One region of the Marinobacterium iners genome, then DNA from elsewhere that is predicted to be linked to it. Evidence: predicted binding sites of a transcription regulator. Region 1 holds the regulator's gene; the other holds the start of a gene.
The links. Region 1 encodes LexA, which represses DNA repair genes until DNA is damaged. Its sites were predicted from a motif close to TACTGTNTANNTANACAGTA; they were not measured.
Positions count from the first base shown of each region.

Region 2: CFI10_RS08120 (DNA topoisomerase III) is a predicted target of LexA. The motif match lies at 2,227-2,246, and genes of this name have one in related genera.

Region 1 covers NZ_CP022297.1:2,186,667-2,202,855, forward strand. The annotation lists gene CFI10_RS10515 (Smr/MutS family protein) at 1-69, shown strand, start outside; gene CFI10_RS10520 (PilT/PilU family type 4a pilus ATPase) at 191-1,255, shown strand; gene folE (GTP cyclohydrolase I FolE) at 1,355-1,894, shown strand; gene CFI10_RS10530 (DUF4892 domain-containing protein) at 1,923-2,780, opposite strand; gene CFI10_RS10535 (alpha/beta fold hydrolase) at 2,812-3,660, opposite strand; gene CFI10_RS10540 (SixA phosphatase family protein) at 3,647-4,132, opposite strand; gene CFI10_RS10545 (NAD(P)H-dependent glycerol-3-phosphate dehydrogenase) at 4,129-5,160, opposite strand; gene CFI10_RS10550 (hypothetical protein) at 5,206-5,418, opposite strand; partial or broken gene rhlB (ATP-dependent RNA helicase RhlB) at 5,700-7,022, opposite strand; gene dinG (ATP-dependent DNA helicase DinG) at 7,031-9,142, opposite strand; gene lexA (transcriptional repressor LexA) at 9,265-9,873, shown strand; gene CFI10_RS10570 (SulA-like leucine-rich domain-containing protein) at 9,889-10,296, shown strand; gene CFI10_RS10575 (DUF6586 family protein) at 10,297-10,824, opposite strand; gene topA (type I DNA topoisomerase) at 10,868-13,501, opposite strand; gene CFI10_RS10585 (DNA topoisomerase I) at 13,678-14,397, shown strand; gene CFI10_RS10590 (hypothetical protein) at 14,439-14,945, opposite strand; gene pgi (glucose-6-phosphate isomerase) at 15,126-16,189, shown strand, end outside.
Region 2 covers NZ_CP022297.1:1,692,111-1,708,299, forward strand. The annotation lists gene wrbA (NAD(P)H:quinone oxidoreductase) at 1-568, opposite strand, end outside; gene CFI10_RS08110 (glutathione S-transferase family protein) at 587-1,570, opposite strand; gene CFI10_RS08115 (DoxX family protein) at 1,635-2,081, opposite strand; gene CFI10_RS08120 (DNA topoisomerase III) at 2,310-4,259, shown strand; gene CFI10_RS08125 (aldehyde dehydrogenase family protein) at 4,350-5,783, shown strand; gene CFI10_RS08130 (LysR family transcriptional regulator) at 5,847-6,761, opposite strand; gene CFI10_RS08135 (SufS family cysteine desulfurase) at 6,794-8,461, opposite strand; gene CFI10_RS08140 (DUF2069 domain-containing protein) at 8,458-8,844, opposite strand; gene wrbA (NAD(P)H:quinone oxidoreductase) at 8,844-9,446, opposite strand; gene arsC (arsenate reductase (glutaredoxin)) at 9,443-9,793, opposite strand; gene CFI10_RS08155 (YihY family inner membrane protein) at 9,876-11,117, shown strand; gene CFI10_RS08160 (acylphosphatase) at 11,117-11,398, shown strand; gene CFI10_RS08165 (LysR family transcriptional regulator) at 11,388-12,275, opposite strand; gene trpB (tryptophan synthase subunit beta) at 12,382-13,596, shown strand; gene trpA (tryptophan synthase subunit alpha) at 13,607-14,434, shown strand; gene CFI10_RS08180 (glutathione S-transferase family protein) at 14,505-15,146, opposite strand; gene CFI10_RS08185 (TetR/AcrR family transcriptional regulator) at 15,261-15,812, shown strand; gene dmeF (CDF family Co(II)/Ni(II) efflux transporter DmeF) at 15,865-16,189, opposite strand, start outside.

The DNA.
Region 1 (16,189 bases):
AGCTCTGCCCAGCCACGGGATGGAGGTACCGGCGCGGTTTATGTACTGCTCCGCAAGAAGGGGAGCTGAGCTTTTCCTCCGTTTCCGGACAAGCTCTGCTATGATGCAGATGTTGTGAATCTGACCTCTTATTTCCGGCCGCCCCGCCTTCAGGGCATGCAGGCCGGTAATGCTGATGCTGGGACCTGCGATGATCGATCTTCACAAATATCTTAACCTGATGGCCGATACCAGTGCATCAGATCTGTTCCTGAGTACCCACACTCCGATCCAGATCAAGGTTGAAGGCAGTATGCGTGAGGTTGATACAACCCCACTGCCCCCCGGCTCCACTGAAGAACTGTCCAACCACTTGATGACCAACCATCAGCAGGAACAGTTTAAACGTGAGCTGGAAATGAATTTTGCCTATGAAGTACCCGATATCGGTCGTTTCAGGGTGAACGTCTACCGACAGCGCGGTGATGTTGCACTGGTGATTCGCATGATTCGCCACAAGATTCCATCCATTGAAGAACTGAATCTGCCCTCGATTCTGAAAAGTCTGGTAATGTTGCGCAGCGGACTGGTACTACTGGTCGGCTCAACCGGCTCAGGCAAGTCAACCTCGCTGGCTTCGATGATTGAATATCGTAACCAGCGCGCTACCGGCCACATCCTCACCATCGAGGACCCGATTGAATTTTTGCACACCAACCGAAAATCCCTGATCAATCAACGCGAAGTGGGTGTCGATACCCTGTCCTACAGCAATGCCCTGAAGAATGCTCTGCGCGAAGCCCCGGATGTAATCCTGATTGGCGAGATCCGTGATCGAGAAACCATGGAACAGGCGATTCGCTACTCTGAAACCGGCCATCTGTGCATCTCAACCCTGCATGCCAACAACAGCGTTCAAGCTGTGGAGCATATCGTCAATTTCTTCCATGAAGCAGAAATGCACAAGATCAACACGGACTTGTCACTCAATCTGAAGGGGATCGTGGCCCAGCGGCTGATCCGGGATGTAAACGAGCGCTACATCCCAGCCACTGAAGTGATGATCAACACCCCCTATATCGCCAAACTGATTGCCCGTGGAGAGTATTCTCGCATCCGAGAAGCCATTGACCAGAGCAGCAATAGCGCCGCACACACCTTTGACGCCAACCTGTTGCATCTATATCAGGACGGCAAAATCACGCTCGAAGAGGCACTGCACAACGCCGATTCACGCAACAATGTGTCACTGAGACTCAAGCTTCTGGGAGGCTGATCCCCAACTCACAGCGCAACGGCCTTTACCCGAGTGCTCTGTTCGGGTATTTTAACCGGTTTTCACCCAAGCCAGCCCCACTCCTGAGGAATGCAGCAGATGGAAGCAGAATACGCCAGCATCATAGAACAGCTCGGAGAAGATATTGGCCGCGACGGTTTGCGTGACACGCCGGCACGTGCTGCCAAGGCGATGCGCTTTCTGACACGCGGTTACAACCAGAGCCTGGATGAGGTCGTCAATGGCGCCCTGTTTTCCTCAGATAACAGTGAAATGGTGTTGGTACGGGATATAGAGCTGTATTCCATGTGCGAACATCACCTGCTGCCGTTTATTGGCAAGGCGCATGTTGCCTATATCCCTCAGGGCAAGGTAGTAGGCCTGTCCAAAATCGCCCGCATTGTTGACATGTATGCACGCCGACTGCAGATCCAGGAAAACATGACTAAAGAAATTGCCGAAGCCATTCAGCAAGTTACGGATGCAGCGGGCGTTGGGGTTGTGATTGAGGCACAGCATATGTGCATGATGATGCGCGGCGTGGAAAAGCAAAACGCCATGATGAAAACCTCAATGATGCTGGGCTCTTTCCGAGAAAACCCGGCAACCCGTACCGAGTTTCTGTCGTTGATTCGCTGACCCAAAAAACCAGGGGTGGCCGCCCATATCAGCGGCCACTCCCCCTTCGCATTACAACGATCGCAACCTGTCGTCGACTGCCCAGCACACTAGGTACGAGACTGCCAACACCTCTGGCCTTGAGCTGGCGCACATCGCCTCCCTTCTCCACCACCTGTCGCAACAAACGGTCGGCGGCTTCTTGAGACTGGCGCAGAGTCAGCTCCAGGTCCTGACCCTGCCAATGCACAACCAGCCACAACTCCTGCCCCGGCATGCCCCGCATCATATCCAGCACGGAAGCGACGGTTCGATCCGACGACTCAGGCCAGTTCTGAAGCTCAACATAACCCTGCTGTGCCAACACAGCTACAGGGTCGCTGATGGTCTGACTTTCATTTTCGAGCACATCCATGTGAAGAAAAACTCGGCCATTTCCTCTGCGTACGGCATAGAGTGCCACGTGAGCCTGATCCAGCCGCATGGCCACATAAGACTGTGTATTGTCGATCCCGTACAAACGTGACTGACCAAAGACGTCATTTGCCCAGATACTGCTCGGACCACACTGGCGACCAGAACATTCAAACATCACCTGAGCCCCTCTGTCGTCAAGCTGGGCACGCAAGAAACTGAACCCTGATTGAGGATCATAACCATCCGGCAGCTGCCAGGTCATACGTGACAGGCTTGCCTGAAGCCTTTGATCACGGTCCGTACGAATCCGGCCGTTAATTTTCATGATGCCACTGAGCATCAGGCGATAGTCTGGCTCCTGTCGCTGCTCTGAGCTAATCAGCTGAGATTGCGGAAAAGGGTTCAGCTGCAGAGGAATCTCAAACTCGGCTGCCTGCAGCGCGGGGGTAACCAGCAATAAAAGCGCTAGCGTCTTCAGATACTGTTTCATGCCTGGCTCCTTCCTCTGCGCTGCGCGGGGTTCAGAGCGCTGCGTAAAAACGGTTGATGGCCTGTGCTATTGTCTCGCTTACACCCTGCTCCAGGTGCAGATGATGCCCTCCTTCAAGGGTTAGCCGTTGCAGTCCATTAATGCAGCCAGCTCTTGTTTGGGTCAAATCGGTTGCCACTCCTTCGGTGCCCAGCACTAGCAGTGAAGGGCAACTGATACGCAGCAGGAACGCCCTTACCTGCTCCTCACTCATCCGTAATACGGAAGGCAGGTTAAGGGCTGGATCACTGCGCCAGCGAACCCCCCTTGCAGTATGGACTATGGAACGTTCGACCAGCCAGCGCGCTGCCTGTTCCCCAACCGGAAAGCGACCATTGATCCGAGCAGCTACGGCTTCTTCAATACTGGCATAGAACCGAGGTTTACGATTGCGACGACTGCGCCTACGGATTGCCTGCGCCATCTGCTCCGGAAGATCTGTCGGTGCATCCACCAGAGGCCCCAGCCCCTCAAGTAGAATCAGGCTCTCGACCCGCTCAGGCATGGCACCGGCGAGAAGGCTGCTGATACTGGCTCCCATGGAGTGCCCCAGCAGATGAAACGTCTGCCAGTTGAGCTCGTCGGCAACCGCTACCACATCTGACAGGTTATCCCAGATGTAGTAAGGCATGCTGGCGGGACGATGGTCGGAAAAACCGTGCCCCATCAGGTCCAGCGCTACCAATCGCACACCCTCAAGCGCCGGCTCAAGCGCCTTGAAAGTAGCTGCATTATCCAGCCATCCATGCAGCGCCAAAACAGGCAGCCCGTCTTCAGGGCCGGTTGCCCGTGCCGCTATCAGATGGCCGTTCACTTCAAATCTGAGCTCATCTGCCTGCATGATCATCTCCCTGCACGGCACCATCACACCCGTTCAGCAGCCTTGCCATACCCCGAGCCGGCCAATCAAGCTCCAGCAGCGCACCGCTGCAGGGCGATACCACCTGCCCATACAGATTTCCGTCCGTAAGCCAGCTGATCAACTGACCACAAAGCGGCTGATGGGTGACCACAATGAGTGACCCTTGATCCGAGAAATACGGTTCAAGGGCTGTCGCAGCTACAGGAGCATTACCCTTGGCTGTCAGCGAATCATTCAGTACCAACCGAGCACCCAGCCCTTGAGCCATGATTTCAGCGGTTTGTTGCGCACGTCGCCATGGACTGGTAACGATACAGGCTCCAGGCAGTATATTGACAACCCGAGAAGCCATGGCAGCCGCCTGTCGCTCACCCACGGACGTTAGCACCCGGTCAGGATCAAGATCTCCACCGGCTACCGCTTGTGCATGTCGCAGCAAAAGCAGCTTCATCCCTGCTCCTGTCGCGGCAATACAAACTCCACATCGGTGCTCTGCACATTCAGCATCATGCCCCGCGCGACCTCTTTCACCGGTGCCGCATTGAACACCACCTCATAGAGACCACTGACCAGTGGCATATAGATTTCCAGCTCTTCCGCTTTTTCTTTGACAATCCGCAGGGTATTGACACCCTCTGCAACTTCACCAAGAGACTCGACCGCCTGCTCCAGGCTTTTGCCCTCGCCCAGTGCGTAGCCCACTCGATAGTTGCGACTCAGGGGTGACATACAGGTAACAATCAGGTCACCAACCCCCGCCAGACCCAGAAAGGTAAACGGATTGGCTCCAAGACTTACAGCAAATCGGCTCATTTCGGCCAAGCTGCGCGTCATCAACATGCTTTTGGTGTTTTCACCCATACCCAAGGCCGCACTAAGGCCTGCCGCGATGGCATAGATGTTTTTCAAAGTGCCACCAAGCTCAACACCGTAGGTATCGGTACTGGCGTACACACGGAAAAAGGATGTATGGAGCAGAGCCTGCACCCGCTCGCGAAGCAGGCCATCTGTGCTGGCAATGACTGTTGCGGTCAATTGCTTGCGGGCGACCTCCTTAGCCAGATTGGGACCACTGAGCACCCCCACTCGGGCACCCGGAAACTCCTGTTCAATGATTTGACTCATCAAACAGAAGGTCACTGACTCAACCCCCTTGGTAGTACTGACCAGAAGCTGTTCCGGCCGCAAAAATGGCACGGCCTGGCGCACTACTGTTCTGAAGGCACTACTCGGGATGGCAATAAATATCGCTTCGGTTCCACTCAATGCCTCCTGCAGGTCGGTGGTCGCCCTGAGCCCTGGCGCCAGATCAACTCCTGGCAGGTAACGACTGTTGCGATGATGCGCATTGACTTCGTCAACCGCCTGTTCATTACGCATCCAGAGCCTGACATCAAGCCCCTTTTCAGCCATCAGGTTTGCCAGCACTGTGCCGAAGCTGCCGCCACCAAGAACGGCAACAGGTGACTGATTCTGCATGCTATCTCCTAGAAGAGGAGTGGCTACACTCCCCGGTCGATCCAATCAAGAAGGGTCCAGCTTGTCGAGCAGTCGGCCTATACCGAAGAACAACAGCTTGACCACCGCATACGCGAGCCCTGCAAGCAACAGAAACAGAAACAGCTGCAGGAGATCACCGGTTCGCTGGTAGCCCGCCACCGCAATAGCGGCAAAAAAGGCGCTGAGCACAATACCCAGCACCGAACTGATTCGTTTCAGGTTGTGTCTGTCACTCATGACCCGGTCCGTTTTCAGTGTTTCTGCTCTTCGGCTTCGCTGTCCGCTACCGATTCTGATTCTGCTTCAGCGGCATCGGTAGCATCGACCTGCGCACTCGCATCAGACTGGGGGTCGTCTGCAGCCATATTCTGTGCCTGAGCCGCTTCTTGCTCCGAATCAGCAGCGGTTTCAGCGACTACATCAGCTGGCGTCTCCTGTATTTCTGCCTGAGCATTTTCCGGCTCCGGCGAGGGTACAGCCTTGTCAGCAATATCTCGATCTACTTCCGCCAGTGGTTTCAACAGTTCGGCATCAGGATGTATACACTCGAGCTTGACGCCGGTTTCTCGCTCGATATCGGGGATCAGAAATGAGTCATCTTCACAGGCAAAGCAGATTGATGTTCCACTCAGGCCGGCACGACCGGTGCGACCAATACGGTGCACATAATCATCGGCATCTTCGGGCAGCTGGTAGTTGATCACGTGAGTAACGCCATCGATATGGATACCCCGCCCAGCCACATCGGTCGCCACCAATACTTCTATCTTGCCACTGCGGAAATCTTCCAATGTCCGCAGACGCTTGTTCTGAGGAATTTCGCCCGACATCAGAGCTGCCTTGATACCGTCCTTACAAAGCCGGTCTGCCAGCGCACGGGTTTCATGACGGCGGTTGCCAAAAACAATCGCACGATCAATGCCATTGACGCGCAGATAGTTACGCAGCAGCTGGTATTTTTCATGACTGGATACCAAAAATACCTTCTGTGCCACATTATCAGTGGTTTTGCGCTCGTTTTCGATCTCGATGGTGACCGGATTGTGCGTCCACTGCTCTGCCAGTCGCATTACATCGTCGGTAAAGGTCGCGCTGTACAGCAACGTTTGCCGCTCTTCACCCTTACGCGGCGTACTGCGAATAATGGTTCTGACATCCGGGATAAAACCCATGCTGAGCATGCGGTCCGCTTCATCCAGTACCAGCACTTCCACATTGAACAGATCAACTTCGCGGGAGCGCACGAAATCGATCAAGCGCCCCGGTGTCGCCACCAGAATGTCGACCGGTCTGGCGGCCAGATCCTTACGCTGCTTCTCGTAATCCATGCCACCAACCAGCGATACAGTGGACAGATCCGTATACTTGCCCAGAGCCTCGGCATCGGAGGCGATTTGAAGTGCCAACTCTCGAGTAGGCGCAATGATCAGAACACGCGGCTCACCCAGCTTCCGATTGCTTTCCAGCGGGTAGTCCAACAGGTCGGTCATAATGCCGATCAGGAACGCCGCTGTTTTGCCTGTACCCGTTTGCGCCTTGCCGATCAAGTCTCGACCGTTAAGCGCATGCGGGATCGTCGCTGCCTGAATCGGCGTGCAGTATTGAAATTCCAAGTCGGCAATCGCACGCATTAAGACGTCCGGCAAGCCGAAATCATGGAAGCGGCGCTTGCCTTCAGCCACAGGAACATTGAACTTGACCGGGCTCCAGCCGGACTGGCGACCTGTATCGCGCGGCTTGCGCGAACGACGGCGCCGACGTGGGCGATTGCTGTTATTTTTGGGCTCTGAGGTTGCCGTGGCTGTACTCTGTTTCTCTTCAGTACTCAAAATCGGATCCATTCAGATTGTCAGTTGATTTCGCGCCGGAAAGGAGGCAAGGAATCCAGCAGTTGTCGACCGTAACGGCGCGTTACTACACGCCGGTCCAGCAGTACCACCCGCCCTCGATCCTGTTCCGTTCTCAGCAGTCGCCCTACGGCCTGCGTCAGTCGCATCGAGGCAGCCGGCACTGTCCAGTCGGTGAAGGCGTTACCACCACGCTGCTCTATCCATTCCGCCATGGTAGCATCTACCGGATCATCCGGGACACTGAACGGCAGCTTGGTGATAAAAACATCGGTTAGATACCGCCCCGGCAGATCGACCCCCTCCGCAAAGGAGGCAAGGCCGAAGATGATACTGCGTTTGTCTTCATCCACGCGTTCGCGGTGCAGGCGCAGCGTTTCCTGCTTGCTGTACTGCCCTTGTGCCAGCACACTATTTTTAATGGATTCGTCGAGTTGATCAAGCACCGAGCGCATTTGGCGCCATGAACTGAACAGCACCAGCGCCGCGGCAACCGACTTCAACTCGGTATTGAGATATTCCAGTACCTCATCGGTATGTGCATCAGGCTGACCCGGATCGGTTCGCATCGCCGGCACCTGCAACACACCACAATTGGCGTAATCAAACGGGCTGTTCAGACGCAGTGCCGATGTTTGTGGCGACAGCCCCAACGCTGAAAACAGCTGATCGAAGCGACCCAATGCCGTCAATGTTGCAGAGGTTATCACGGCAGCATGACAGACTTTCCAGAGGTGTTCCGAGAGGGTATCAGCCGCAGAAACAGGTGCACTTCTAAGCTCAAGGTCTTCACCAGCAGGACTCTCGATCCGATTGATCCATCGTGCAGTGGGCGAGCTACCTTCAGGGTCCGGCCGCGCATAGGCATGTGCCAGCCACGCTATCTGCTGCACACGCCCCAACAAACTGCCAATTTGGGGAAACCATCGCTCGGCAACTGCACGGGGGATATCGGCAATACCACCTTCCATCGCCTCCTTGAGCAAATCGACGACCTGCTCAAGATGCTGCTGCGCTCGGTCGGCCGCCTGACCAAGGCTGAAGCAGGGCTCCAGCAGTGGGTCGGGTACCCGCCCTTGTGCAAAGCGATAGCGGTCTTTGACGCTCTCGGCAAACAGTGGCCGCAGCAGCAGCTCAAGCTGCTCAAGCGCAAGCCCCATCTCTTCAAAAGGACGATGAAGTCGCTCTACCGGATCTGCCAATTGCACCGGTGAACCGGTCTCTGTCACCAACTGAGTCAGCTGCTTTTGTGCAGATTTCAGTAATCGACGACTGCCCTCAAGCCTTGCACCAAAAGCAAAGTGACCACTCGCCTTGTCAGCCAGGTGATGTCCTTCATCGAAGATATAGATGGTTTTTTCTGGCTCGGGCAGGATGGCTCCGCCACCAAGCGCAAGATCGGCCAGCACCAGGTCGTGGTTGGCAACAATCACGTCTGCCTCTTCCAACCGGTCACGAGCCCGGTAGAAAGGACAGGCACTGAAATTCAGACAACGGCGGTTGCTGCACTGCATGTGATCACTGGTCAATGGCCGCCAGATGCCATCATCCACTTCATCTGCAAGTGCATCACGATCCCCGTCCCACTGACCTGAGGCATAGCTGTCCATCAACTGCTGATACAGTTGCAGCACATCATCGGGCAGCTTTTCAGCTGCCTCATCTTCATATAACGCCATCTGGCCCAGCAGGCCCTGCTGTTCAAGATGGCCTTCCACCTTGTTCAGGCAAAGGTAACGCCCTCGCCCTTTCGCGAGCCGGTAGCGCATTGGCAGGCCTGTATGCGCTTCAACTTCGGGCAGATCCTTGTTGATGAGCTGTTCCTGCAGCGCCACGGTTGCCGTAGACAACACCAACCTGCACTCCTGAGCCCGAGCCAAGGGGATGGCCGCCAACAGATAGGCGATCGTCTTGCCGGTACCGGTTCCGGCTTCAACAACACCCACGGCGGGGTGCAGATCATCCGTTTCACTGCGTGGAACAGCAGCCGCTGCAAGGGTTCGCGCCACGGCTGCGATCATCTGCTTCTGTGCCGGTCGTGCAGTCAGGCCACGACTCTTCAGGAAGCGACTGTAGGCCTCCTGGATCTCTTTTTTTTGCGCCTCGCTCAGCACGCTCAATCCTCATCCGATCTGTGTGGCGATTCTAGCAAGATACTGGATATATAAACAGAAAAATGCTTGACCCTGCTCATTCACTGTATAGAATCACAGTAACCGGATAGGGAACAGATGCCATGAAATTGACCAATCGCCAGACTGAAGTACTGGAATGCATTCGCAAACATATCGAAACAACAGGCTACCCGCCCACCCGAGCCGATATTGCACGCGAACTGGGATTCAAGTCAGCCAATGCGGCTGAAGAACACTTGAAGGCACTGGCCCGCAAAGGCGCCATCGAACTAACCAAGGGCACATCAAGAGGCATTCGCTTGCCGGAAGCCGAGCAACCGGATACCGAAGGCCTGCCCGTTATTGGTCAAGTGGCAGCAGGTGAACCCATCCTGGCACAGGAGCATGTCGAGGACCACTGCACCATCTCGGCAGACTTCTTCCGCCCCCGCGCTGACTACCTGCTGCGGGTCAAGGGGATGAGCATGAAAAACATCGGAATCATGGATGGCGACCTGCTCGCCGTACATCAAACCCGAGAGGCCCGGGACGGGCAGGTTGTGGTCGCACGGATCGGCGACGAAGTAACGGTCAAGCGCTTTAAGCGTGATGGCCGCAAAGTCTTTCTTATTGCCGAAAACGAAGACTTCAGCCCGATAGAGGTAGACCTGAGTGAACAGGAACTGATCATCGAAGGACTGGGTGTTGGCGTTATCCGGCAAGGCAACTGACAGAGGTCACTCGCCATGTCTGCAATTCATGCAACAGCAACGAACTCGAACCCTCACAGCAAACGTGAATGCGTTGAAAGCCGGGTCACCGAGATTTTGCTGCATAACAGCTCAGTTTGCCTGCAGCCCTTGCTGCTGCCCATGATCGCAGGCTTGAGTCGTGAAGACCGCTGGCTGGTCCTGATTAACCCGCCACATGATATCACCCGCAAGGCACTGGAGCAGGCCGGCGCCTGTACACGTCACATACTGGTCTTGAATACCTGCAGTCTCGATCAAACCGAGCTGCTATGCGGACGGGCACTGGCTGCCGGCACATGCCACACGGTCATCGCCTGGTGCAGCGGTGCTGCACCATCGCTCGATCAACTCAATCAGTCAGCAAGCCAGGGGGATGCACTGGGCATTCTGGTGCGGACCTGATTACCACTCCTGCATGCCAGCGCGCAGGCGTTCTATCAGTTCACGGAACGCCTGTAACCAAGCCTTGTATTCAGCCAACACATCCTTGTCTTCCGAATGGTCCGGGTTGATCTGCAATACATGAATTTCGGAAATGCTGCTGTCTACCTCGGTTTTTGCCCGGTGGTAGTCTGACGCCTGCCAGCAGGCCTCATAAGCAGACAGCATTTTGTGCAGCCAACTTCCTCTGTCCCGCTCCAACTGTTCAAGCTCAATTACTTCGGGGGATTCCTGACCAGTCACTTCAAGCTGCTCAGACAGATCAGTGAAGCGATGGATCCGATCCACATCGAGATTGTAGTTTTCTGCAATCTCGCGCAACAGCGCCGAGTATCCACTTGCCATGAAGAACAGGATCGACTCATGATAGGACTCGATTCTGGCATGCTTGCTCCACTGTGAGGCCTCTTCCGCCTGCTCCAGCGCCTTGATATGCAGGCGCGCAAAATTCAGCTTCTGATTGGTACGAACCGCATAGATATCACTCATTACCTGTACTCCATTGAATGCGCCGACGGTCTCGGTCTCACGCTCAGCGCTTACGTCCCTGCTCTTCCTGCCAGCGCCCGTCACGGTAGAACGCTTTCCAGCCGGTTGCCTTGCCCTCAACTTCCGTCATCACATACTGCTCTTTGGTTTTCCGACTGTAACGAATTACTGCCGGATTACCATCAGGGTCTTTCTGCGGCGCATCCATCAGATAGGCGTATTTGGGATCGATCTCATCACGGTGCGGCACCAGCTCAGCCACCAGCGGCGCACGCGTTTCCCGTTTTTTCGGAAACTGACTCGCCGCCAGGAACAGGCCGCTGGCACCATCACGCAGTACGTAGGTATCTTCAACCTTTTCGCACTGCAGTTCCGGCATTGGTACCGGATCCATTTTGGGAGGCGCCGGCTCACCGTTTTTCAGCAGTTTGCGCGTATTCTTGCACTCGCTATTGGTGCAACCGAAAAACTTGCCGAAACGACCGGTCTTAAGCTGCATTTCGGAGCCGCACTTGTCGCATTCGATACTGGGCCCATCATAGCCCTTGATCCTGAAGCTACCCTGTTCAACCTCGAAACCAGGACAGTCGGGATTGTTGCCGCACACGTGCAGCTTGCGCTTCTCATCGATCAGGTAGGAGTCCATCGCCGCATCACACAGCTTGCAACGATGTTTGTTGCGCAAGATGCGGGACTCTTCTTCATCATCTCCATCCACACTGACCACTTCGTCGCCTGGTATCAGGTTGATGGTGCACTTACAGCGCTCCTTGGGCGGCAGGTTATAGCCAGAGCAGCCCAGGAACACGCCCGTACTTGCCGTTCTGATCATCATCTTGCGACCGCATTCGGGGCAATCAATATCTGTCGGCGTCGGACTGTTGGGCCTCATGCCGTGGTCAGCACTTTGCGCCTCCTGCAGCTTGTCGGTAAAGCCGCTGTAGAACTGATTCAACAGCTCCTTCCAGTTCACCTCACCCTGCGCCACGTCATCAAGACGCTGCTCCATACGCGCGGTGAAACTGTAATCCATCAGATCGGAGAAATTCTCGTTCAATCGCTCGGTGACAATGTCACCCATTTTGCAGGCATAGAAACGACGCCCCTGCACCTGTACATAGCCGCGATCCTGAATTGTTGAAATGATGGAGGCATACGTGGAAGGACGACCAATACCACGCTTTTCAAGCTCCTTGACCAGACTGGCTTCGCTGTAGCGTGGTGCCGGCTTGGTAAAGTGCTGCTTCGGGTCCAGCGACTTGAGCGCCAGCACTTCGCCCTGCGCTACATCCGGCAGAATGACATCTTCGTCACTGCGCCCCTTGGCCGGCAACGCGCGAGTATAACCGTCAAAACGCAGAATACGACCTTTGGTAGTAAGCTCGTAATCACCACTTTCAACGGTAATACGGGTGCTCGTGTACAGTGCAGGCATCATCTGACAAGCCAGGAACTGACGCCGAATCAGGTCATACAGGCGCTGGGCATCCGGCTCCATGCCCTTGAGAGCATCAACCGTCAGATTTACATCAGAAGGCCGAATCGCTTCGTGCGCCTCCTGAGCCCCTTCCTTGCTTGAGTAGCTGACCGGCTCTTCCGGCAGGTACTCCTTGCCGTACTGTTCAGCAATAAACTCACGGCACGCCTCCACCGCTTCGGCGCTGAGGTTAGTCGAGTCGGTACGCATGTAGGTGATATAGCCCGCTTCATACAACCGCTGAGCCATCATCATGGTTTTCTTGACGCCAAAGCTCAGCCGCGTACTGGCAGCCTGTTGCAGTGTAGAGGTAATGAATGGCGCCGACGGCTTGCTGCTGGTGGGGCGGTCCTCGCGCGCACGCACAGCCAGTGCACCGTTGCGAAGGCGCTCCAGATGGGTCTCGGTTTCGGCCTGACTCTCTGGACGGAATGTCTTGCCGGCATATTTGCTGACCTGAAGCCGCAGCGCCTGCTGGGCCTGTGTTTCCGAGTCGGCATGCACTTCCCAGTATTCATCAGGTATGAAGGCACGGATTTCGCGTTCACGTTCGACGATCAGGCGCACAGCAACGGACTGTACCCGTCCGGCCGAGAGGCCACGGGCGATCTTCTCCCACAGCAGAGGTGACAGCATATAGCCCACAACCCGGTCCAGAAAACGCCGTGCCTGCTGGGCGTTGACACGATTAAGGTCCAGATCGCTCGGCTGGGAAAACGCCTCCTGAATCGCCTTCTTGGTAATTTCGTTAAAAACTACGCGCCGGAATCGACTGTCATCACCTCCGATCGCCTCGCGCAAATGCCAGGCAATCGCCTCCCCTTCGCGGTCCAAGTCCGTTGCGAGGTAGATTTCATCAGCGTTTTTGGCCAGCTTGCGCAGCTCTTCAACGACCTTTTCCTTGCCGGGAAGAATTTCGTAGTGGGCTTCCCAGTCATGCTCGGGATCGACCCCCATACGCGCTACCAGTTGCTCCTGAGACTTCCGCTTTTTATAGACCGCCTTCTCATCCGGCGACATTTTGCGCGTCAAGGCTGCCTGACGCGCCCGTTCCTTGGGATCGCTCTTGCTGGCACTGCCGCTGGTTGGCAGGTCGCGAATATGACCCACACTCGATTTGACAACATACTGGCTGCCCAGATACTTGTTGATCGTTTTGGCCTTTGCCGGTGATTCGACAATGACTAGGGTTTTTCCCATGAGATACGGATCCTTTTTAGAACGGGCAACTCAGAAACTGCGAGCATATATAAGGGGTGGTGCTGCCAGCGTCAAGCAGTGTCTGAGACCGGCGATACCAGTCCGCACGCGGATGCCTTACAATTCATGTACACACCATCCTATAATTAACATCTCTTTTCAGAGTGCCAAACACCATGCTTGGAGACAACCTGTATCTTGTAATCCTCATCGCCGGAGTCGGTATTCTGGCGCTGGCGATCAACTATGTGGTCACCACGCGCGAACAGCAGACCGAAGCGCGCCGAGAAAGGCTGAGCTGGCTGCAAACACAGGCGGAGCACACCCTGCACGCCCTGGCCATTCTGAAAGAAAGCGGCTGCCGGCAGGATATTATCGACAAGCTCAACCAGCATGCGATGGCGCTTATCGAGGAGATCAGCCTGCTGGCACCGGACTCCGAACTGATGTCCGAAATCAGCAAACTGAAAGAAAGCAGTGACCGCAGCAAGCCTGACAAAAGCCGGTTCAACAGTGACCGAGCCGTCAAACGGGCCCAGATTTACATCAATTTTGCGGAAAAGCTGATCGCGCAGATGGCACAGGCCGGCAAGATGACCGGTCAGCTTGCCCGTACATATCAAACAGAGCTGTACTGGCTTAACGTATCGTTGGTGGCCGACGCCCACCAGTATCAGGCGTCCAGATTGATTGAATCCGGTGACAAGCTTGCGGCCCTTTCTCACCTGAAACACGCCAAGGCGGTTCTCGTTCGGGCTACCGCACCGCAACGACAGAAGCAGCCGCGCCTGGATGAGCTACAAGCTGAAATCGACAGAATTCAGCCCAAACGCAACTGGGGCGCCGGCGCTCTTGCAGAGTCACTGGACGATTACCTGAATGAAAAACAGCCCTGAAGCCGCTTCTCGTTCAACCCCTCTACCCAGCGTCATCGCTATCAGATTTTCTGCTCCAACATTGGCCGAGCCAGGCGATACAATAGATCCAAACGTGTCTCGTCGCCACGCTCATCCCAGTAGAACGTTAAACTGAGCGGAGTTGACTCAACACCCAGCACGTCATCCGGCAGCTGCTCCAGCAGGCTGTTTAACCGCTCCAGCGCTTCCGGCTGCAGCGTTCCCTGTCCTTTGCTCCAGCTCCAGTTTTCAATCAGGCCAAGATGATCCAGGGTATCAACGCGCAACACCTCCCAACCACTCCAGTTGTCGCGCTCACCTCGCTCCAGATTGGTTCTTGCAATGCGATAGGCCGGGATTGTACGTACTTCAGGTTCCATCTCGCCAAGCGCTCGCGGCAGGGATACCCGCGCCATCTGCACCAGAATGCCCAACTGACGTGCCTTGAGCCTGAGGTTTGCCTGATAGCGCTGTCGCGGGCTGGGCATCACCCACATGACCGAGCCTATCAGTGAGGCAACTACCAGTGAGATGATGAACCATTTCATTCGACAGACTCCAGGTCAGAGGTCAGGGACAGGCGCGAATAGTAACGCTAAGACCACATAAACGACAGTATGACGCACCGGCAGAATGCAACAGCCATGGACCAGTGCTTTAACTGAAAGCCGTTTCTGACTAAGATGCGCCTCAGGTTGGCAGCCGCTGCCAACAACTCATTAGTAAAGATGCAAGGAGCCGCCTTGGACAAGCACAGGGTTTGGCAACAGCTGGAACAGCTCTGCGCCACTGAATCCTCTCTGCACCTGCGCGACCTGCTGCAGGTAAAGGACCGGTTTTCCCGGTTCAGTTTTCGTCAGGATGAGCTGCTGCTCGATCTGTCCCGACAACGGCTGACCACGAATACCCTGACCCAGTTACTGCAACTCGCTGACAGCTGCGACTTGGCACAGTGGATCGAGTCCCTGTTCAAGGGCGATCGCATCAACCACACAGAAAACCGCGCCGCACTGCACACAGCCCTTCGGCTGCCCGCCGAAGCAACGCTTGAACATCAGGGGGAAGACCTTGTCACACTGGTGCAGGCTGATCTCCAGCGCATGCAGCACCTGGTGGAACAACTACATCAGGGCCAATGGCGCGGTTTTAGCGGCGAACCGATCGACACATTGGTCAATGTAGGAGTCGGCGGATCAGACTTGGGTCCAATGATGGTCTGCCGCGCACTGGACGGCTTTCAAGCACCGGAAGCACGCCAGATCACAACCCATTTCATATCGTCCATGGATGGCAGCCAGATTTCAGGCCTGTTGGACCAGCTTGACCCGGCCCGCACCCTGTTTGTTGTTTCATCCAAGTCATTTTCCACCGCCGACACCCTCGCCAACGCCGCGACGGCACTGGACTGGCTTATCCGTGCCAGCGGCCTGACCACTGAGCTGCTTGCTCGACGCCATTTCATTGCTGTAACCGCCAATGCGCCACGTGCAGAAGCCTGGGGCATTCCGGTTGAGAACCAGCTTCATTTTCGTGACTGGGTCGGCGGACGCTATTCGCTTTGGTCAACCATTGGCCTGGCGATCGCTGTCAGGATCGGCATGAGCGGTTTTCGAGCCCTGCTGGACGGGGCTCACCGCATGGACATGCATTTTCGGCACACCCCTTTCAGTCACAACTTGCCTGTCCTGCTGGCACTGGCCGAAATCTGGAATATCAACTTTCTTGGCATCCATGCCCACGCCATTCTCCCCTACGATGGCCGGCTGGCGCATCTGCCGGCTTACCTTGAGCA
Region 2 (16,189 bases), 490 kb from region 1:
CGTGTGCGCCCTGAAAGTGGGCCATGGTCAACTCTTGCTCTGAAGGTGTGCGTGAGCCGTCGGCACCCGCAATGGTGGCAGCCCCCAGCGGTGAACCGCCATGTACGGAACTGATATCAGTCATCTCCGGCAGCGCATAGGGCAGCCCTACCACGACCATGCCGTGATGGAACAGGGTAGTGTGGAATGACTGGATGGTGGTTTCGTTGCCGCCACCGGTGCCGGTACTGGTGAAAACACTGCCCACCTTGCCGACCAGCGCTCCCTTTGCCCACAGCCCACCGGTCTGGTCTAGGAAGTTGCGCATCTGGCTGGCCATGTTACCGAAGCGGGTCGGCGTGCCGAAGATGATGGCATCATATTGGTCCAGCTCCTTGGGATCGGCGATGGGGGCCGCCTGATCCAGCTTAACGCCGGCGTTGCGGGCAACCTCTTCCGGCATCAGTTCAGGAACGCGCTTGATGACCACCTCGGTATCCTCAACTGACTGGGCGCCTTCTGCAATGGCCCGGGCCAGGGTTTCAATGTGGCCATAGGATGAATAGTAAAGTACAAGAATTTTGCTCATGATTGCATCTCCTGAGTTTTATTGACTGACAGCTTCACGCTGATGTGGCTGGTTAAGATCCAGAGTCGGGCCGACAGGCACCACACCGGTCGGATTGATGGTGTGATGGCTGCGGTAATAGTGGTGCTTGATGTGTTGCATGTTGACCGTCTCGCTCACACCGGGCCATTGATAAAGCTCACGTACGTATCCCCAGAGGTTAGGGTAGTCGACGATCCGTTTCAGGTTGCACTTGAAGTGACCGTGGTAGACGGCATCAAATCGAATCAAGGTCGTGAACAGACGCCAGTCTGCCTCGGTGATCTGGTCGCCCAGTAGATAGCGATGGGAGCCAAGCCGGGTATCCAGTGCGTCCAGGGCTTCAAACAGGGGGTGAACAGCCTGTTCGTAGGCTTCCTGAGTGGTTGCGAACCCTGCCTTGTATACACCGTTGTTGATGCGGTCGTAAATCTCACTGTTCAGCGTGTCGATCTCACTGCGCAGCAGTTGAGGGTAGTAATCCCCTGGGGCGGCACCAATCTCATCAAAGGCGGAGTTCAGGATGCGGATGATCTCCGCTGACTCGTTGTTGACGATGGTCTGACGCTGTTTGTCCCAGAGTACCGGAACAGTGACGCGGCCGGAGTAGTTCGGATCGGCTTTCAGATAGAGCTGGTAGAGGTAATCCAACCCATACAACTCATCACCGGTTGCCCCCGGTTCTGCTGCAAAGGTCCAGCCGTGGTCACCCATGTAGCTGTTGACCACCGATACCGAAATCATCTCTTCCAGGCCCTTCAGGTGGCGGAAAATCAATGTCCGGTGCGCCCAGGGACAGGCCAGCGATACGTAAAGGTGGTAACGCCCGGGCTCTGCCTGAAAACCGCCTTCGCCGCTGGGGCCAGGCTGGCCGTCGGCAGTAATCCAGTTACGGAACTGTGACTCCGATCGCATGAAGCGACCCTGATTGGATTCGGTGTCATACCACTGGTCAACCCAGCGGCCATCAAGCAGTAAGCCCATGATAATCTCCTGATTGTCAGTGAGGTCGGTTAATTGAATGTCCTGGCTAGATCGACTTCAGAGCCTAGCTCTGACGCTGATGAAGCATCCGGTCCAGAGACAGGTTGCCCCCGCCGCTGATCAGCAGGGAAACGGACATGGCCAGCAGAGACAGAGCAAACTCGTAACCGTTGTTTGAGACGAACAGTCCGTGACCAATATGTACGGCGAAAATGGCGACCAGCATGGCAAAGGCCAAAGCTGCTGCTGCCGGGCGTACCAGCAAACCAATTAGAATCGCCAGACCACCGAAGAATTCCGCACTACCCGCCATCAGTGCCATCAGATACCCTGGCTCAAGTCCAATGGACGCCATCCACTGACCTGTGCCTTCAAGACCGTAACCACCGAAAGCGCCGAACAGTTTCTGTGCGCCGTGTGCCATGAAAATAATGCCTGCCGGGACACGCAGTGCCAGGGGAGCAAAACTGTCGGATGTATTCAGCAGGCGGGTGATCAGTGAGGCGTTCATCGTGTTTCTCCACGTGTTTGATAGGTTGAGTTAACTATAGTTGTCATGCGATTGATTAAAAATGACTAAAATTAGCTCGTATTGATCAAATTTATAGATAATTTAGTGGGCTGTTCTGTCTCAGGTTAAGGCTAATATCTGAATAAACTGTTCTTATATACAGTCTTTATCGACATGTGTTGTCTGATCTCTTACTCTTGGCATTCCCAGGCCAATGCCCCGAATATCATGAAGCTCTACATCGCCGAAAAACCCAGTCTTGCCCGTGCCATCGCCGCTGTTCTGCCCGGCCCACAGAAGAAGGAGGAGGGGCTGATCCGCTGTGGCGGTGATCAGGTGGTGAGCTGGTGCATCGGCCATCTGCTGGAGCAGGCCGAGCCTGATGCCTACGATCCGGCCTACAAACAGTGGCGACTGGAACATCTGCCCATCGTACCCGGTGAATGGCAGTTGAAGCCGCGCAGCGGTGTGGCCAAGCAGGTGGCGGTGCTACGCAAGCTGGTGAAACAGGCGGACCAGATCGTCCATGCCGGTGACCCGGACCGCGAAGGCCAGTTGCTGGTGGATGAAGTGATCGACTTTCTCAAGGTACCGGCTACCAAGCGGGCACAGATGCAGCGCTGTCTGATTTCGGACCTGAACCCCGAGGCGGTGCGCCGTGCCATTGCGCGGCTTAAGCCTAATCAGGACTTTGTACCGCTGTCGGTGTCCGCATTAGCCCGTTCCCGCGCCGACTGGCTGTTCGGTATCAACATGACCCGGGCGCTGACCATCAAGGGTCGCAGTGCCGGCTATGACGGCGTGTTGTCCGTGGGACGGGTACAGACACCGGTGCTGGGGCTGGTGGTACAGCGTGATGCCGAGATTGCCGCCTTTGTGCCCAAGCCCTATTACGAAGTGGATGCTCATCTGCTCACCGAGCGGGGCGAGCGTTTTACCGCCCGCTGGCAACCCAGTGAAGCCTGCGCTCGTTTTCAGGACGAAGAGGGGCGGGTGCTGTCAAAGCCGCTGGCCGAAAACGTGGTGCAGCGCATTACCGGCCAGCCAGGTGTGGTCACCAAGGATGAACGCAAGACCGGCCAGCAGGCAGTGCCGCTGCCCTATAACCTGTCGTCGCTGCAGATCGACTGTGCCAAACGTTTTGGTCTCAATGCCCAGCAGGTGCTGGATGCGGCCCAGGCACTGTATGAAAAACATCAGCTGATCACCTATCCTCGGTCCGACTGCCGTTACCTGCCTGCCGAACACTTTTCCGAAGCGCCTCGTGTCACTCAGGCGATCGCTCGTACCCTGCCGGAGTTGGCGGGAGCGGTACAGAAGGCCGATTTGAGCCTCAGGTCCAAGGCGTGGAACGACAAAAAAGTAGAAGTGCATCATGCGATCATCCCCACCAGCAAGGCGGCGGCTTCGGATCGGTTGAGCCGTGCCGAGCTGCAGGTGTACAGCCAGATCGCCCGTCAGTATCTGATGCAGTTCTACCCGCCTTGTCGCTATGCCGATCGGCGTGTCGAGGTGGAGATTGCCGGTGGCCAGTTTGTGGCCAAGGTGCGTCAGATCACCGATCCGGGCTGGAAGGCGTTGATGGGCAAGGAGGCGCAGGAGGAGGACGAAGGTCAGCTGCCCGCGCTCACGGTGGGCGAGTCACTGCACTGTGAACGTGGTGAGCTGCTGGAAAAAATGACCCAGCCGCCCAAGGCGTTCACCGATGCCAGCCTGCTGGCGGCCATGACCGGCATTGCGCGCTTTGTGCAGGATGCAGAGCTGCGCAAGGTGCTGCGCGATACCGATGGCCTTGGCACCGAGGCTACCCGTGCCGGTATTATCGAATTGTTGTTCAAGCGCGGTTTTCTACAGCGTCAGGGCAAGCAGATTCACGCCACCGAGGCGGGCAAGGCACTGATCGCGGCATTGCCGGAGGAGCTGAGCCGACCGGACATGACCGCACACTGGGAATCGCAGCTGGATGCGATCAGCCGCAAGGCATTCAGCTATCAAGGGTTCATGCAGCCGCTGGAGCAGGCGCTACCGCAGCTGATCGAGCAGATCCGGCCCCAGGCAATGAACGGCATCAAGGCTCCGGCTGGACGCAAGGGTGGTGCAAACCGAGGCAAGCGAAGCGGCAGCCCGCGCAGGAAGGGATCACCCACTGCTCGGCGCAAGACGGCAAAAGCCGGCTGAGTTATATGGCAGAGCGTGATTTTGGGTGCTTGAGCCGCTACCCTTAACAGATTAAGTATCAGCCACGTGATAACAAGCGAGACACAGAGCATGCTGGAAAAACGCGACTTCTATATCAACGGCCAATGGGTGGCACCGACTCAGGCCAATGACCTTGAGGTGATTGACCCCTCCACTGAAAATGTCTGTGCCGTCATATCCCTGGGCACTCAGGCCGATACCGATGCCGCTGTGGCCGCGGCCCGCACCGCATTTGAAAGCTGGAGTCAGACCACCAAAGAGGAGCGGCTGGCGCTGCTGGAAAAGCTGTACAGCCGCTACAAGGCCCGTTCTCAGGAGATGGCCGAGGCGATCTCGCTGGAGATGGGCGCGCCGATTGCCCTCGCCCAGAGTGCTCAGTGGGGGGCGGGTGCCGGCCACCTGAAAAATTTCATTCGCGTGCTGCGCGAATATGAATTCGAGACCCCGTTGGGTGAGCATGCACCGGGCAACCAGATTCTTCGAGATCCGATCGGCGTGTGTGGTCTGATTACGCCCTGGAACTGGCCGATGAACCAGGTCACTCTGAAAGTGGCGGCGGCACTGGCAGCGGGTTGTACCATGGTGCTCAAGCCGTCCGAGATTGCGCCGCTTTCGGCCATGCTGTTTGCCGAGATGATCGATGAAGCCGGTTTACCGGCCGGTGTGTTCAATCTGGTGAACGGTAATGGTGCCGGTGTCGGGACTCAGCTGTCCGGACATCCCGATATCGATATGATCTCGTTCACCGGCTCGACCCGTGCCGGTATCGCCATCTCCAAAAATGCGGCTGACACGGTTAAGCGAGTCAGTCTTGAGCTGGGCGGCAAGGGGGCCAATATCATCTTTGCCGACGCGGATGAGAAGGCGGTAGTGCGTGGTGTTCGCCACTGCTTCATGAACTCGGGGCAGTCGTGCAATGCGCCGACCCGTATGCTGGTTGAGCGATCCATCTATGATCACGCGGTACAAACGGCCATTGAGGTGGCAGCCAAAACCGAGGTCAATCAGGCGTCACTGGAGGGCAAGCATATCGGACCGGTGGTCTCCAAAGCCCAGTTCGACAAGATTCAGGGGCTGATTCAGCAGGGCATCGATGAGGGTGCACGGCTGGTGGCGGGTGGTACCGGCAGACCGGACGGAATGAGCGAAGGCTACTTTGTGCGCCCCACCGTATTTGCCGATGTTACCAACGAGATGACCATTGCCCGTGAGGAAATCTTTGGCCCGGTGCTGTCGATCATCCCCTTTGACAGCGAAGAAGAAGCGCTGCGCATCGCCAATGACAGCCCCTATGGTCTGACGCATTATGTGCAGACACAGGATGCCGACAAGGCCAAGCGTGTGGCGCGCAAGTTGCGTTCGGGTATGGTACAGATGAACGGTGAATCGCTGGGTGGCGGAGCGCCCTTTGGTGGCTACAAGCAGTCCGGCAATGGTCGCGAGGGCGGCCCCTGGGGGCTGGAGGAGTATCTGGAAGTGAAGGTCGTGACCGGCTGGAGCTGATTTTTCTGGCCCCACTGGCCAAACGGCAGCCCTGTACCGGTAAGACGGAACAGGGCTGTTGTTTCAACCGTCCAGGTGTACCAGTCGATTCTGTACCCAGGGGTGATCGCGCAAGCGCTCTGACATATGGTCAAGAAATGCGCGCACCCGTGGGTTAAGGTTGCGGCGGCTGGCGTACAGTGCGTTGATCTCCAGTGGGTCTAGGGTGAACTCATCAAGCACGCGCACGATGCGACCGGTCTTGACCAGTTCACCGCAGAACACCTCAGGCAGACGCCCAATTCCCATTCCCTGCAGGATCATTTCCCGCACGAAACTCATGCTGTTCGTTCTCAGTCGGCCGCCCATGGTGACCGGTTCGTTGTCATTCCAGTTGGTAAAGCGCAGGTGATCAAAGGGCTTGAGCAGGCTGATGCACTGGTGATGAGCGAGGTCATCCGGTGTCTTGGGCATGCCGTGCTGTTCCAGGTATTCAGGCGTTGCAAAAAGTCCCCGGTGCAACCCGGCAATATGACGTGCAATCAGGCTGGAGTTAGGCAAAGGGCCAAGTCGCAGAGCCAAGTCGACCCCTTCCTCAATCAGGTCAACGGTCCGGGTGCTCAGCTCGACATCCACTTCCAGTTTTGGGTAGGTCTGCATGAAGCTGGTGATCACTTCGTTCATCATGAACACACCGATCTCGGTGGGCATGGTCAGGCGCAGACGGCCACGCAGCTCGGTTTTGGATGCACTGATGTCGTCCTGAACGGCTTCCAGATCATCCACCAAAGGCTGCGCCCGGTTGAACAGCTCCTCACCTTCCGGCGTGAGCTTGAGTTTGCGGGTGGTGCGTTGTATCAGCCGGATACCCAAGGTGTCCTCCAGCTGCGCGATACGGCGGCTGATGGTGGACTTCTGTACATTCAGGCTGTCGGCTGCGGCGGTAAAACTGCCGGTTTCGACAACACGGATAAACAGGCTGAGGTCATTCAGATTCATCAAACTCTCCAGAACAGAAAAGAGACCCGGACCTAGCCTCGCGGATCACGCGCGAAGGCCTCGATGGCCTGAATAATGGCCGCCACTCCATTGCCGCGGGATGGGCTCAGGTGACGGCGAATATCCAGCTGATCCAGAACAGCACCGAGATCAGTGCTCAGCAGCTCGGCCGGTGTAAGGCCGTTGATACGGTCGAGCAGAAGCGCCAGCAAAGCTCGCAGAATACGGGCATCCGCATCGGCCTGACAGGCCAGCCGGCCAGCGTCATCCAGTGCCGGGACAAGCCATACACGCGATTCACAGCCATGCAGACGGTAGCAGTCCTGCTTGAGAGCGTCGGGGAGCCCCGGCAGGCTTTGACCAATGTGCATCAGGGCTTGATAGCGGGCGTTCCAGTCTGTTGCAGAGTATACCCTCTTAATCAGGTTTTGGGAGGTTTTTTGTTCGATAAATGCAACGGTGGTTGAGGTTGTCTGGCTCTGTATCAGCTGATCGAGGCAGCTGGCGAGCTGTTCGGCTTCATCCAGTCGGTTGTAAAAGGCAAAGGATGCACGCAGTGAACCCGGCAGTCCTAATGATCGCATCAGCGGCATGGCGCAGTGGTGACCGGCGCGAATGGCAATACCGTGACGATCAAGCCAGTGGGCCACATCCTGCTGGTGGAAACCTTCAAGTTCAAACGACAGCAGACTGACTCGATCACTGCCAAAAGGCAGCTCACGGAAGCCTTTAAGTTGCGAGCAGCAGTCTCGTGCGTGCTGTAGAAGTGTCTGTTCATGCCGTTCCATGGCCGTACGATCCTGCTGCTGCAGGTATTCAATGGCGGCTGCCAGCCCTATGGCGCCCTCGATATTGGGCGTACCGGCCTCAAAGCGAAACGGCAGATCGGCATAGGTTGTTCCGCTGAAACTGACATCGCGGATCATCTCGCCGCCACCTTGCCATGGGGGCATCTGCTCAAGCAATTCTCGGCGTCCCCAAAGGGCGCCGATGCCGCTGGGTCCAAACAATTTATGGCCAGAAAAGGCGTAGAAATCACATCCGAACCTGGTCAGATCAATATCAAAGTGAGGCAGGGCCTGTGCACCATCCACCAGCGTGACAGCACCGGCATCGCGGCCAAGCCTGCACAGCTGTTCAACGGGATAGCGCGTGCCCAACGCATTTGAGACATGACTCAACGCAATTAGTTTTGGGCGTTTCTGCAGCAGCAGCTGATAGGCTTCAAGATCCAGATCACCATCAGGCTGCAATGGGATCACTTCAATGCGTGCGCCCACCGTTTCGGCCAACATCTGCCAGGGTACGATATTGGCGTGATGGGAACTCTGCTGCAGCAGAATCAGGTCATCGGCGCGCAACTGGTTACGACCCCAGCTCTGGGCGACCAAGTTGATCGCTTCAGTGGTGCCGCGTGTCCAGATAAGGAAGGCAGGATCGTCAATGCCGAGCCAGTTAGCCAGGGTGGTGCGGGCCTGCTCGAAGGCAGTTGTGGCCTGTGCTGACAGCGCATGGCTGCCGCGATGTACATTGGCGTTGCTCGTCTTGTAAAAGCGACTGATGGCTTCGATGACGACACGAGGCTTTTGGGTCGTGGCTGCATTATCGAGGTAGATCAGTGGCTGGCCATGTACTCGCTGCGACAGCAGCGGGAAATCCCGCCGCCAGCGCACAGGGTCAGAAGGGCGGGAATGGGTCAAGCCGTTGCCTCTGCTGCCTGAGATCGGTCAAGCTGACTGCGCCAGCGCGCATATAGCATGGCCGCGTTAAACAGCGTTACCAGCAGTACACAGTCGATGATGCCGAGCCAGCGAGTGGGTGGCACCAATGCGGCAATTACGGCTTCAAGGAAGTAGAGCAGAAGCACAAAGCATAGCCAGGCATGACCACGCGGCTTTCCTGAAATCACAACCGGTGCAAAGGCTGCAAGCGGCAGAAAGTGCACCAGCCAGATAACCCATGGATTGTCGCCCTTTGAAGGTGACAGCCAGAGATACCAGAGAGTGAACAGCAACAGCAGGCCGAAATAGCTCAGTAGAACCAGTATGCGGCTGATGCGGGTTTTCAGTTCCAAGGTGCTCATCAGACCTCCCGATGCAGTTTGAGTGCCAGCTGAGCCAGGCGTCGGCCCTGCTTGGCCGCCAGCGCCTTTTCATGTTCATCGAGTTCAGAGCGCTCACTCTGACCACTGACGTGGGTTGCCCCGTAGGGTGTGCCGCCAGTCTGAGTTTCCAGCAGCTCGGTTGCGCTGTAGGGCAGCCCAGCGAGCACCATGCCGTGATGCAAAAGAGGCAGCATCATGCTGATCAATGTGGTTTCCTGTCCACCATGCAGGCTGGCACTGGAGCTGAAAACGCAGGCTGGCTTGTCGATCAGGGCACCGGAGAGCCAAAGGCTGCTGGTGGAGTCGATAAAGTACTTGAGTGGCGCTGCCATATTGCCAAAGCGGGTGGGGCTGCCCAGCGCAAGGCCTGAACAGTGGGCGAGGTCGGCTTCGATACAGTAGATGTCGCCACTGTCGGGGATGTCGGACGCAGTCGCCTCGCACACGGTCGATACAGGCGGGACCGTGCGCAGCCTTGCTTCCATCCCGGCCGCTTCAATACCGTGGGCTATCTGATGAGCCAGGGCACGGGTCGCGCCACTGCGGCTGTAATAGAGCACCAGAACGTATGGCTGACTCACGCCAAAATCTCCAGTACCGCTTCCGGCGGGCGACCGATGCGGGCGCGATCGCCGTTGATGACGATCGGGCGCTCAATCAGTTTGGGGTGCTGGGTCATCGCCTTGATAATGGCGGCATCATCCAGCTCCGGGTTGTCCAGACCGGCCTCTTTGTACTCGGCCTCTTTTACGCGTAGCAGCTCCCGCGGGCTTATGTTCAATGCTGCCAGTACTTGTTTCAATTCGTCAGCCGTTGGGACATCCTTCAAATATTCCCGCACCTCAGGCTCGATACCCTGTTCCTGCAGAAGTTGAAGGGTCTGGCGTGACTTGGAACAGCGTGGATTGTGATAGATGCTAATCGACATAAGGGCTCCGTTTCGGGCTTTCAATACAGTCTCTGGGGCCCTATTGTATAGGGCATAACCTTGTTTAGTTAAGAGAGAGTGTATGCAGAAGGGATCCCTGCCTGTGGTTTTGGTATTCATTCGTTCACTGGCACGTCAGTTTCAGGCCAATCAGGGCATCCTGAATGCGGCGGCCCTGACTTATACCACGCTGTTTGCCGTTGTTCCCTTGATGACGGTGTCTTACTCGATGCTGGCAGCTGTACCGAACTTCAAAGGGGTTGGTGAGCAGGTTCAAGCCTGGATCTTTGCCAATTTTGTGCCTGCTACCGGTGAAGTGGTACAGGACTATCTGGGTACCTTTGCCTCGCAAGCGCAAAGTCTGACCGTAATCGGTATCGTGTTTCTGGTCATTACCTCAATCATGATGATGAAAAACATCGAGGCGGCCTTCAACCGGATCTGGCGAGTGGCCGAGCCGCGCAAGGGACTGTCGAGCTTTCTGCTCTACTGGGCCGTGCTGAGCCTGGGTCCTGTCCTGATTGGTCTGGGACTGCTGCTGACCTCCTATATCGCCAGCCTGTCCATTATCACCAGTGCCACCGAGGTGGTTGGACGGGCACGACTGCTGTCAGTCTTGCCCCCGATATTTTCGGCCCTGGCGTTCATGCTGCTGTATGCGGCAGTACCCAATTGTCGCGTACCGTTGCGAAATGCGGCTCTTGGTGGTCTTTTTGCGGCTGTCCTGTTCGAAATCGCCAAGCGTGGCTTTGTCCAGTTCGTCACTCTATCGCCGTCCTATCAGCTTATTTATGGTGCTTTTGCGGCAGTGCCTCTGTTTCTGGTCTGGATCTATATCAGTTGGGGAATCATTCTGCTGGGGGCTGAACTTACACGGTTGCTGACGGTGAGTCAGGTCAATAAGTACCGGACCAATGAGCCTCACCTGTATACTATTTTGGCCGTGCTGCAGCGCCTCTGGCGCGCGCAGCAGGAAGGTGAGCCCGTACCTGATCGGGTGTTGCTCAAAGAGGTTCCCGGGCTTGATCAAGGGCGCTGGGATGATTACGTACAGTTGCTCAGTGGCGCCGGACTGATTCGGCGTACAGAGGGTGGGCAGTATCTGCTCAGTCGTGATCTTGGCAGTTATACCCTGTTGCAATTGCAGCAGGAGCTGCCCTGGCCACTGCCGGACCCGTTGCCCGAAGAGGGTGAGCACTGGCAGCGAGAACTTCAGCTAAGGTTGCGTCAGTTGCAGGTGCAGCGGGGCGAAGCGCTTAACCTTAGCCTGCAGTCACTGTTTCGTGACAATGACAGACAACACGAACTGGAAACACGGGAGTGATGATGGCAAAAATCTGTGTGCATGCGCGGATAACCGGCCGGGTACAGGGTGTATGGTTCCGTCATTTTACCCGCGAACAGGCGGAGGCAAACGGTCTGACCGGTTGGGTCCGAAATCTGCCGGACGGGTGTGTCGAGGCACTGCTGTGCGGTGAGGAAAAGGCAGTACGTCACGTAGAGGCCTGGCTCAACACTGGGCCGGAATTGGCCAATGTGGCGGATGTCAGCTCTGATGATCAGTCTTTCGATGACAGCCTGCAGGCGTTCGAGATTATCGACTGAGCGCTTTCTTGAGCCATTGTGCCAGCTGGAGAGCCCGTGGCGATGCGGTCTCGCCGGGCAGCCAGAGGCTGAGTCTGGCATCGGTCTCAATAAAGCCCCACGGGGCTGCCAGCCGGCCGGTTCGCAGATCCTCTTCCACCAGATATTCAGGTGCAATCGCAACGCCCAACCCCACCAGTGCGGCCTCTAGCATGTAGTTGAGATGCTCGAATGATTGCCCAATGGTCAATTCAGATACGGCCAGATTTTGCGCATGGCACCACAGCGGCCACGCCTGTGGCCGCGACAGGGTTTGCAGCAGTGGCAGCTGCAGCAGGGCAGCTGGGTCCGGCTGTGAGGTTGATGGTACCAGTTTGGGGTGCATCACCGGACCGATTCGCTCCGGAGCCAGATCAATCACCAACTGATCGGATGGCCAGGGCGGGCTGGCAAATCTCAGCGCTGCATCTATCCCGGGCCTCAGAGTCTGCTCTTCTTCACTGGCGGTCAGATGCAGCTCAAGCTCAGGGCAGTCCTGTTTGAGCTGATCAAGGCGTGGGATGAACCAGCGGGCGAGAAAACTGCCGCTGCAGCTGAGTACCAGTGGAGCGCCGGCGGCCTCACGTTGCAGCGCATTGCAGGCGCGTTCAAGCTGTGAGAATGACTCCTGCGTTGTACGGTAGAGGCGGTGTCCGCTGTCGGTCAGTTCAATGCCGCGGCCAACGCGCCGAAACAGCTGTACACCGAGTTGCTCTTCAAGTTGCCGGATTTGACGGCTGACCGCACCATGGGTGACGTGCAGACACTCAGCGGCGCGCGTGATACTCAACTCGCGTGCAGCCGCATCGAAGGCACGCAAGGCGTTGAGCGAAGGCAGGGAATGCAGGGATCGTGTCATTTTATCTGTTACTTTTTCTCACAAATATGTGTGATCTTATCGTTTTTTAATCGTCATTGCATGTACTAGACTTGCCGTCAAATCCAGGCTTTTTGGAGTAACACACATGAGCACAGACAACACTCTCAGGCAGGGTCCCGACGCCAGCGGCTTTTTTGGCCGTTTTGGTGGTCGTTTTGTAGCCGAAACCCTGATGCCGCTGATACTCGAATTGCAGGCGGAGTATGAGCGTGCCAAGCAGGCCCCGGCCTTTCACGCCGAGCTGGAGAATTTGCAGAAGGATTATGTCGGTCGCGAAAGCCCGCTTTACCTTGCCGAGCGCCTGACCGAGGAGTTGGGTGGAGCCAAAATTTACCTCAAACGCGAAGACCTTAACCATACCGGCGCACACAAGATCAATAACTGCCTGGGGCAAATTTTGCTCGCCCGCCGCATGGGCAAAAAGCGCATCATTGCCGAGACTGGTGCCGGCATGCACGGTGTGGCCACCGCAACCGTTGCAGCTCGTTTCGGCATGGAGTGCGTGATCTACATGGGCAGCACTGACATTCATCGTCAGCAGCCCAACGTGCAGCGGATGAAACTGCTGGGCGCCAAGGTCATTCCCGTGACCAGTGGTACCGGCACGTTGAAAGATGCGATGAACGAAGCGCTGCGTGACTGGGTGACCAATGTCGACAGCACTTTTTATATCATCGGCACGGTAGCGGGTCCGCACCCCTATCCGGCTATGGTACGCGATTTCCAGGCTGTCATCGGTGAAGAAACCCGGCGCCAGGTCATGGAAAAGGAAGGGCGCTTGCCGGATACCTTGATCGCCTGTATTGGCGGTGGCTCCAACGCCATGGGGCTGTTTCACCCGTTCCTGGATGACGCATCGGTCAAGATGATCGGCGTGGAAGCCGGTGGTGAAGGGCTCGACAAGCGTCATGCGGCCAGCCTCAAGGGCGGTGAGCCGGGTGTGCTGCACGGCAACCGTACCTTCCTCTTGCAGTCCGAAGACGGCCAGATTCAGGATGCACACTCGATCTCGGCCGGTCTGGATTACCCGGGCATCGGTCCTGAACATGCATGGTTGCATGACATCAAGCGTGTTGAATATGTGGCCATCACTGACCAGGAAGCGCTGGAAGGGTTCAAGGCACTGTGCAAGTACGAGGGCATCATCCCGGCGCTGGAGTCATCCCATGCCATCGCCTATGTCACCAAACTGGCACCGACGCTGCCGAAGGACCATATCATCGTTATCAACCTGAGTGGCCGTGGTGACAAGGACATGGCAACCGTAACCGAACATCTGGCAGCCGAGCTGGCGCAGTAAGGGGTATAGAATGACAGCAAGCAATACCGCCAGTCGCATGGAGCGCCGCTTTGCCGCGCTGAAACAGGAAAACCGTGCGGCGCTGGTCACCTTTGTTACCGGTGGTGACCCTGACTATGACAACAGCCTCAAAACGCTGCTCGGACTGCCGGGCGCCGGTGCGGACATTATTGAGCTGGGCATGCCGTTTACCGATCCAATGGCAGACGGTGCGGCCATTCAGTTGGGCAGCCAGCGTGCACTGGCCGGTGGCCAGAACATGGTCAAGACCCTGCAGATGGTACGCGAACTGCGCAAGCAGGATCAGGATACGCCTGTGGTGCTGATGGGGTACTACAACCCGGTCTACCGCTACGGCGTGGAAAAATTCCTGCAGGAGGCGGCTGAAGCCGGTGTGGATGGACTGATTGTGGTCGATTTGCCGCCGGAGCATGATGATGAGCTTTGTATTCCTGCCCGTGAAGTGGGTATCCACTTCATTCGTCTGGCAACACCGACCACCGATGCCAAGCGCCTGCCGGGTGTACTGAACAATACCTCCGGCTTCCTGTATTACGTTTCCAGTACCGGTGTAACCGGTGCCGCCGCTCCTACACCCGAGAAGGTGCAGAAAGAGGTGGAAGCAATCAAGGCACATACCGAAATTCCTGTGGCTGTGGGGTTCGGTATCCGTACACCGGAGCAGGCTGCGCGGATCGCGGGTTTCGCTGATGGTGTAGTGGTGGGCTCGGCACTGGTTGACTGCATCGCGCAGGCCGAAACGCCGGAAGCGGGTACTCAGGCCGTGCTTGCGCTGACACGTGAGCTGTCTACCGCCGTGCGCACAGCTCGACAGTAAAACGGTTTAACGGATCTTCAATCCCGGATCTGCAGTCAACAGCTGCCGGTCCGGGATTTTTGTGTTTGGCTCACGCCATATTCAACACCTTCTGCCCCGAGGGGCGCTGACGCATCCGTTCCAGATATTCCTTTACTGCTCCGCTCCCGATCAGTTCGTCACCCAGCGGCAGCCTGGCGACATAGTCCAGAATCGGTGTCAGCAGTGCATCAGCCATGCTGTAGTCCCGACCGCAGATAAACGGGTTGTCTGCCAGCAGCTCGCGCACACGTTTAAGCACGGAGCGGGCAGCCGGCAACCTTTCCTGTACCTTGTCCAGACGAACCTGGCCGTCTGCCCCCTTGGGAAATGCAAATTCCAGCACGATATCGCGTAACAGCGCCTGGTCAATATAAAGTGCAATTTCGGCACTGCGTTCATCTACACGTGCGCGCTCAAGAGGATCGGCAGGCTGCAGGGCAGGGCCATCAAAGCGTGCATCCAGGTATCGACAGATGGTACTGGTTTCTATCAGTATCTGACCGTCATGCAGCAAAGCCGGCAGCTTGCCGTAGGGATGGATTGCGAAATGCTCGGGACTTTTGGAACGGATCTCCGTGCTGGCGGGAGCCATGCCGCAGGTATAGTGGATACCTTTTTCCTCGCAGCAAAGCATGACCGAACGGGCAAAGCTGCTGAATGTTGGGGCAAAGATGTAGACGCTGCTTTCCATTGGGTGTCTCCTTCGTGTTGTGAAAGACTGCAGTCTGGTACGAACTCAAAATATGTTAAAGAACATATTGTTGTCCTGTGGCATGCTGTATCGGAGTCCAGCAGGAGAATTGACATGCCATGGCCTAGCACGCGCCGTGCCGAGAGTCGTGATCGGATATTATTCAGTGCCGAAAGGTTGTTCACCAAGTCCGGCTTTGACCAAGTCAGCATCGACCAGGTGATGCAGGATGCAGGTATGACCCGAGGTGCCTTTTATGCCCACTTTCGTTCCAAACAGGAGCTGTATTCCGAAGCGATTCTATCGGCTGCATGGCGTATGGGCGCTCAGCATCCGACCGATGTCGAGACGCTGATTCGGGCTTATCTGAGCCCCGAGCACCTTGGGCAGAAGAAAGGAAGCTGTCCGCTGGCGTTTCTGGTATCGGATATTGGTCAGCGCGATCAGCCGGTACGGGACAGCTACACAAAAGTATTCAGTGCATTGGCTACCAAGGTTTCTGGCGTACCTGATGCGGAGCCCGATGCAGCTGCGTTGAGGGCTTTGGTGCTGATGGTGGGTGGTGTGGCGGTTGCGCGGGCGCTAAATGATCCGATACTGGTGGAGAGGGTGCTGGCAGCCTGTCGTGAGGGTGCCTTGTCGGAGACGGCGTCCGTGCCGCTCTAAAATGGTGTCCCCGGCTGGCTCCCGAAGGGCTCCGACCCGGGCGAATGTGGGGTCAGTCTACTGCGTGGGCACAGTTCCGGCAGTAGTTGACCTCGATAATGGGGTGGTACAGGTCTTCAATCGCGCACAAGTCGGCACGGTATTCTTCCGGCGTCGTATTGCCATGGGTCACCACGGCGGCAACCAGTGTCCATGCTCCCTGTCCGACCGACCAGACATGCAAGTCGACGATGGTGGTATCGTCGTGTTTGCGCAGTTGTTCGAGTGCTGCATGGCGGATCGTATCGGGACCTTCCCGATCCAGCAACACGCCGGAAGTCTGGCGCAGCAGCCCCCATGACCAACGCAGAATAATCAACGACGCGACCAGTGCAATT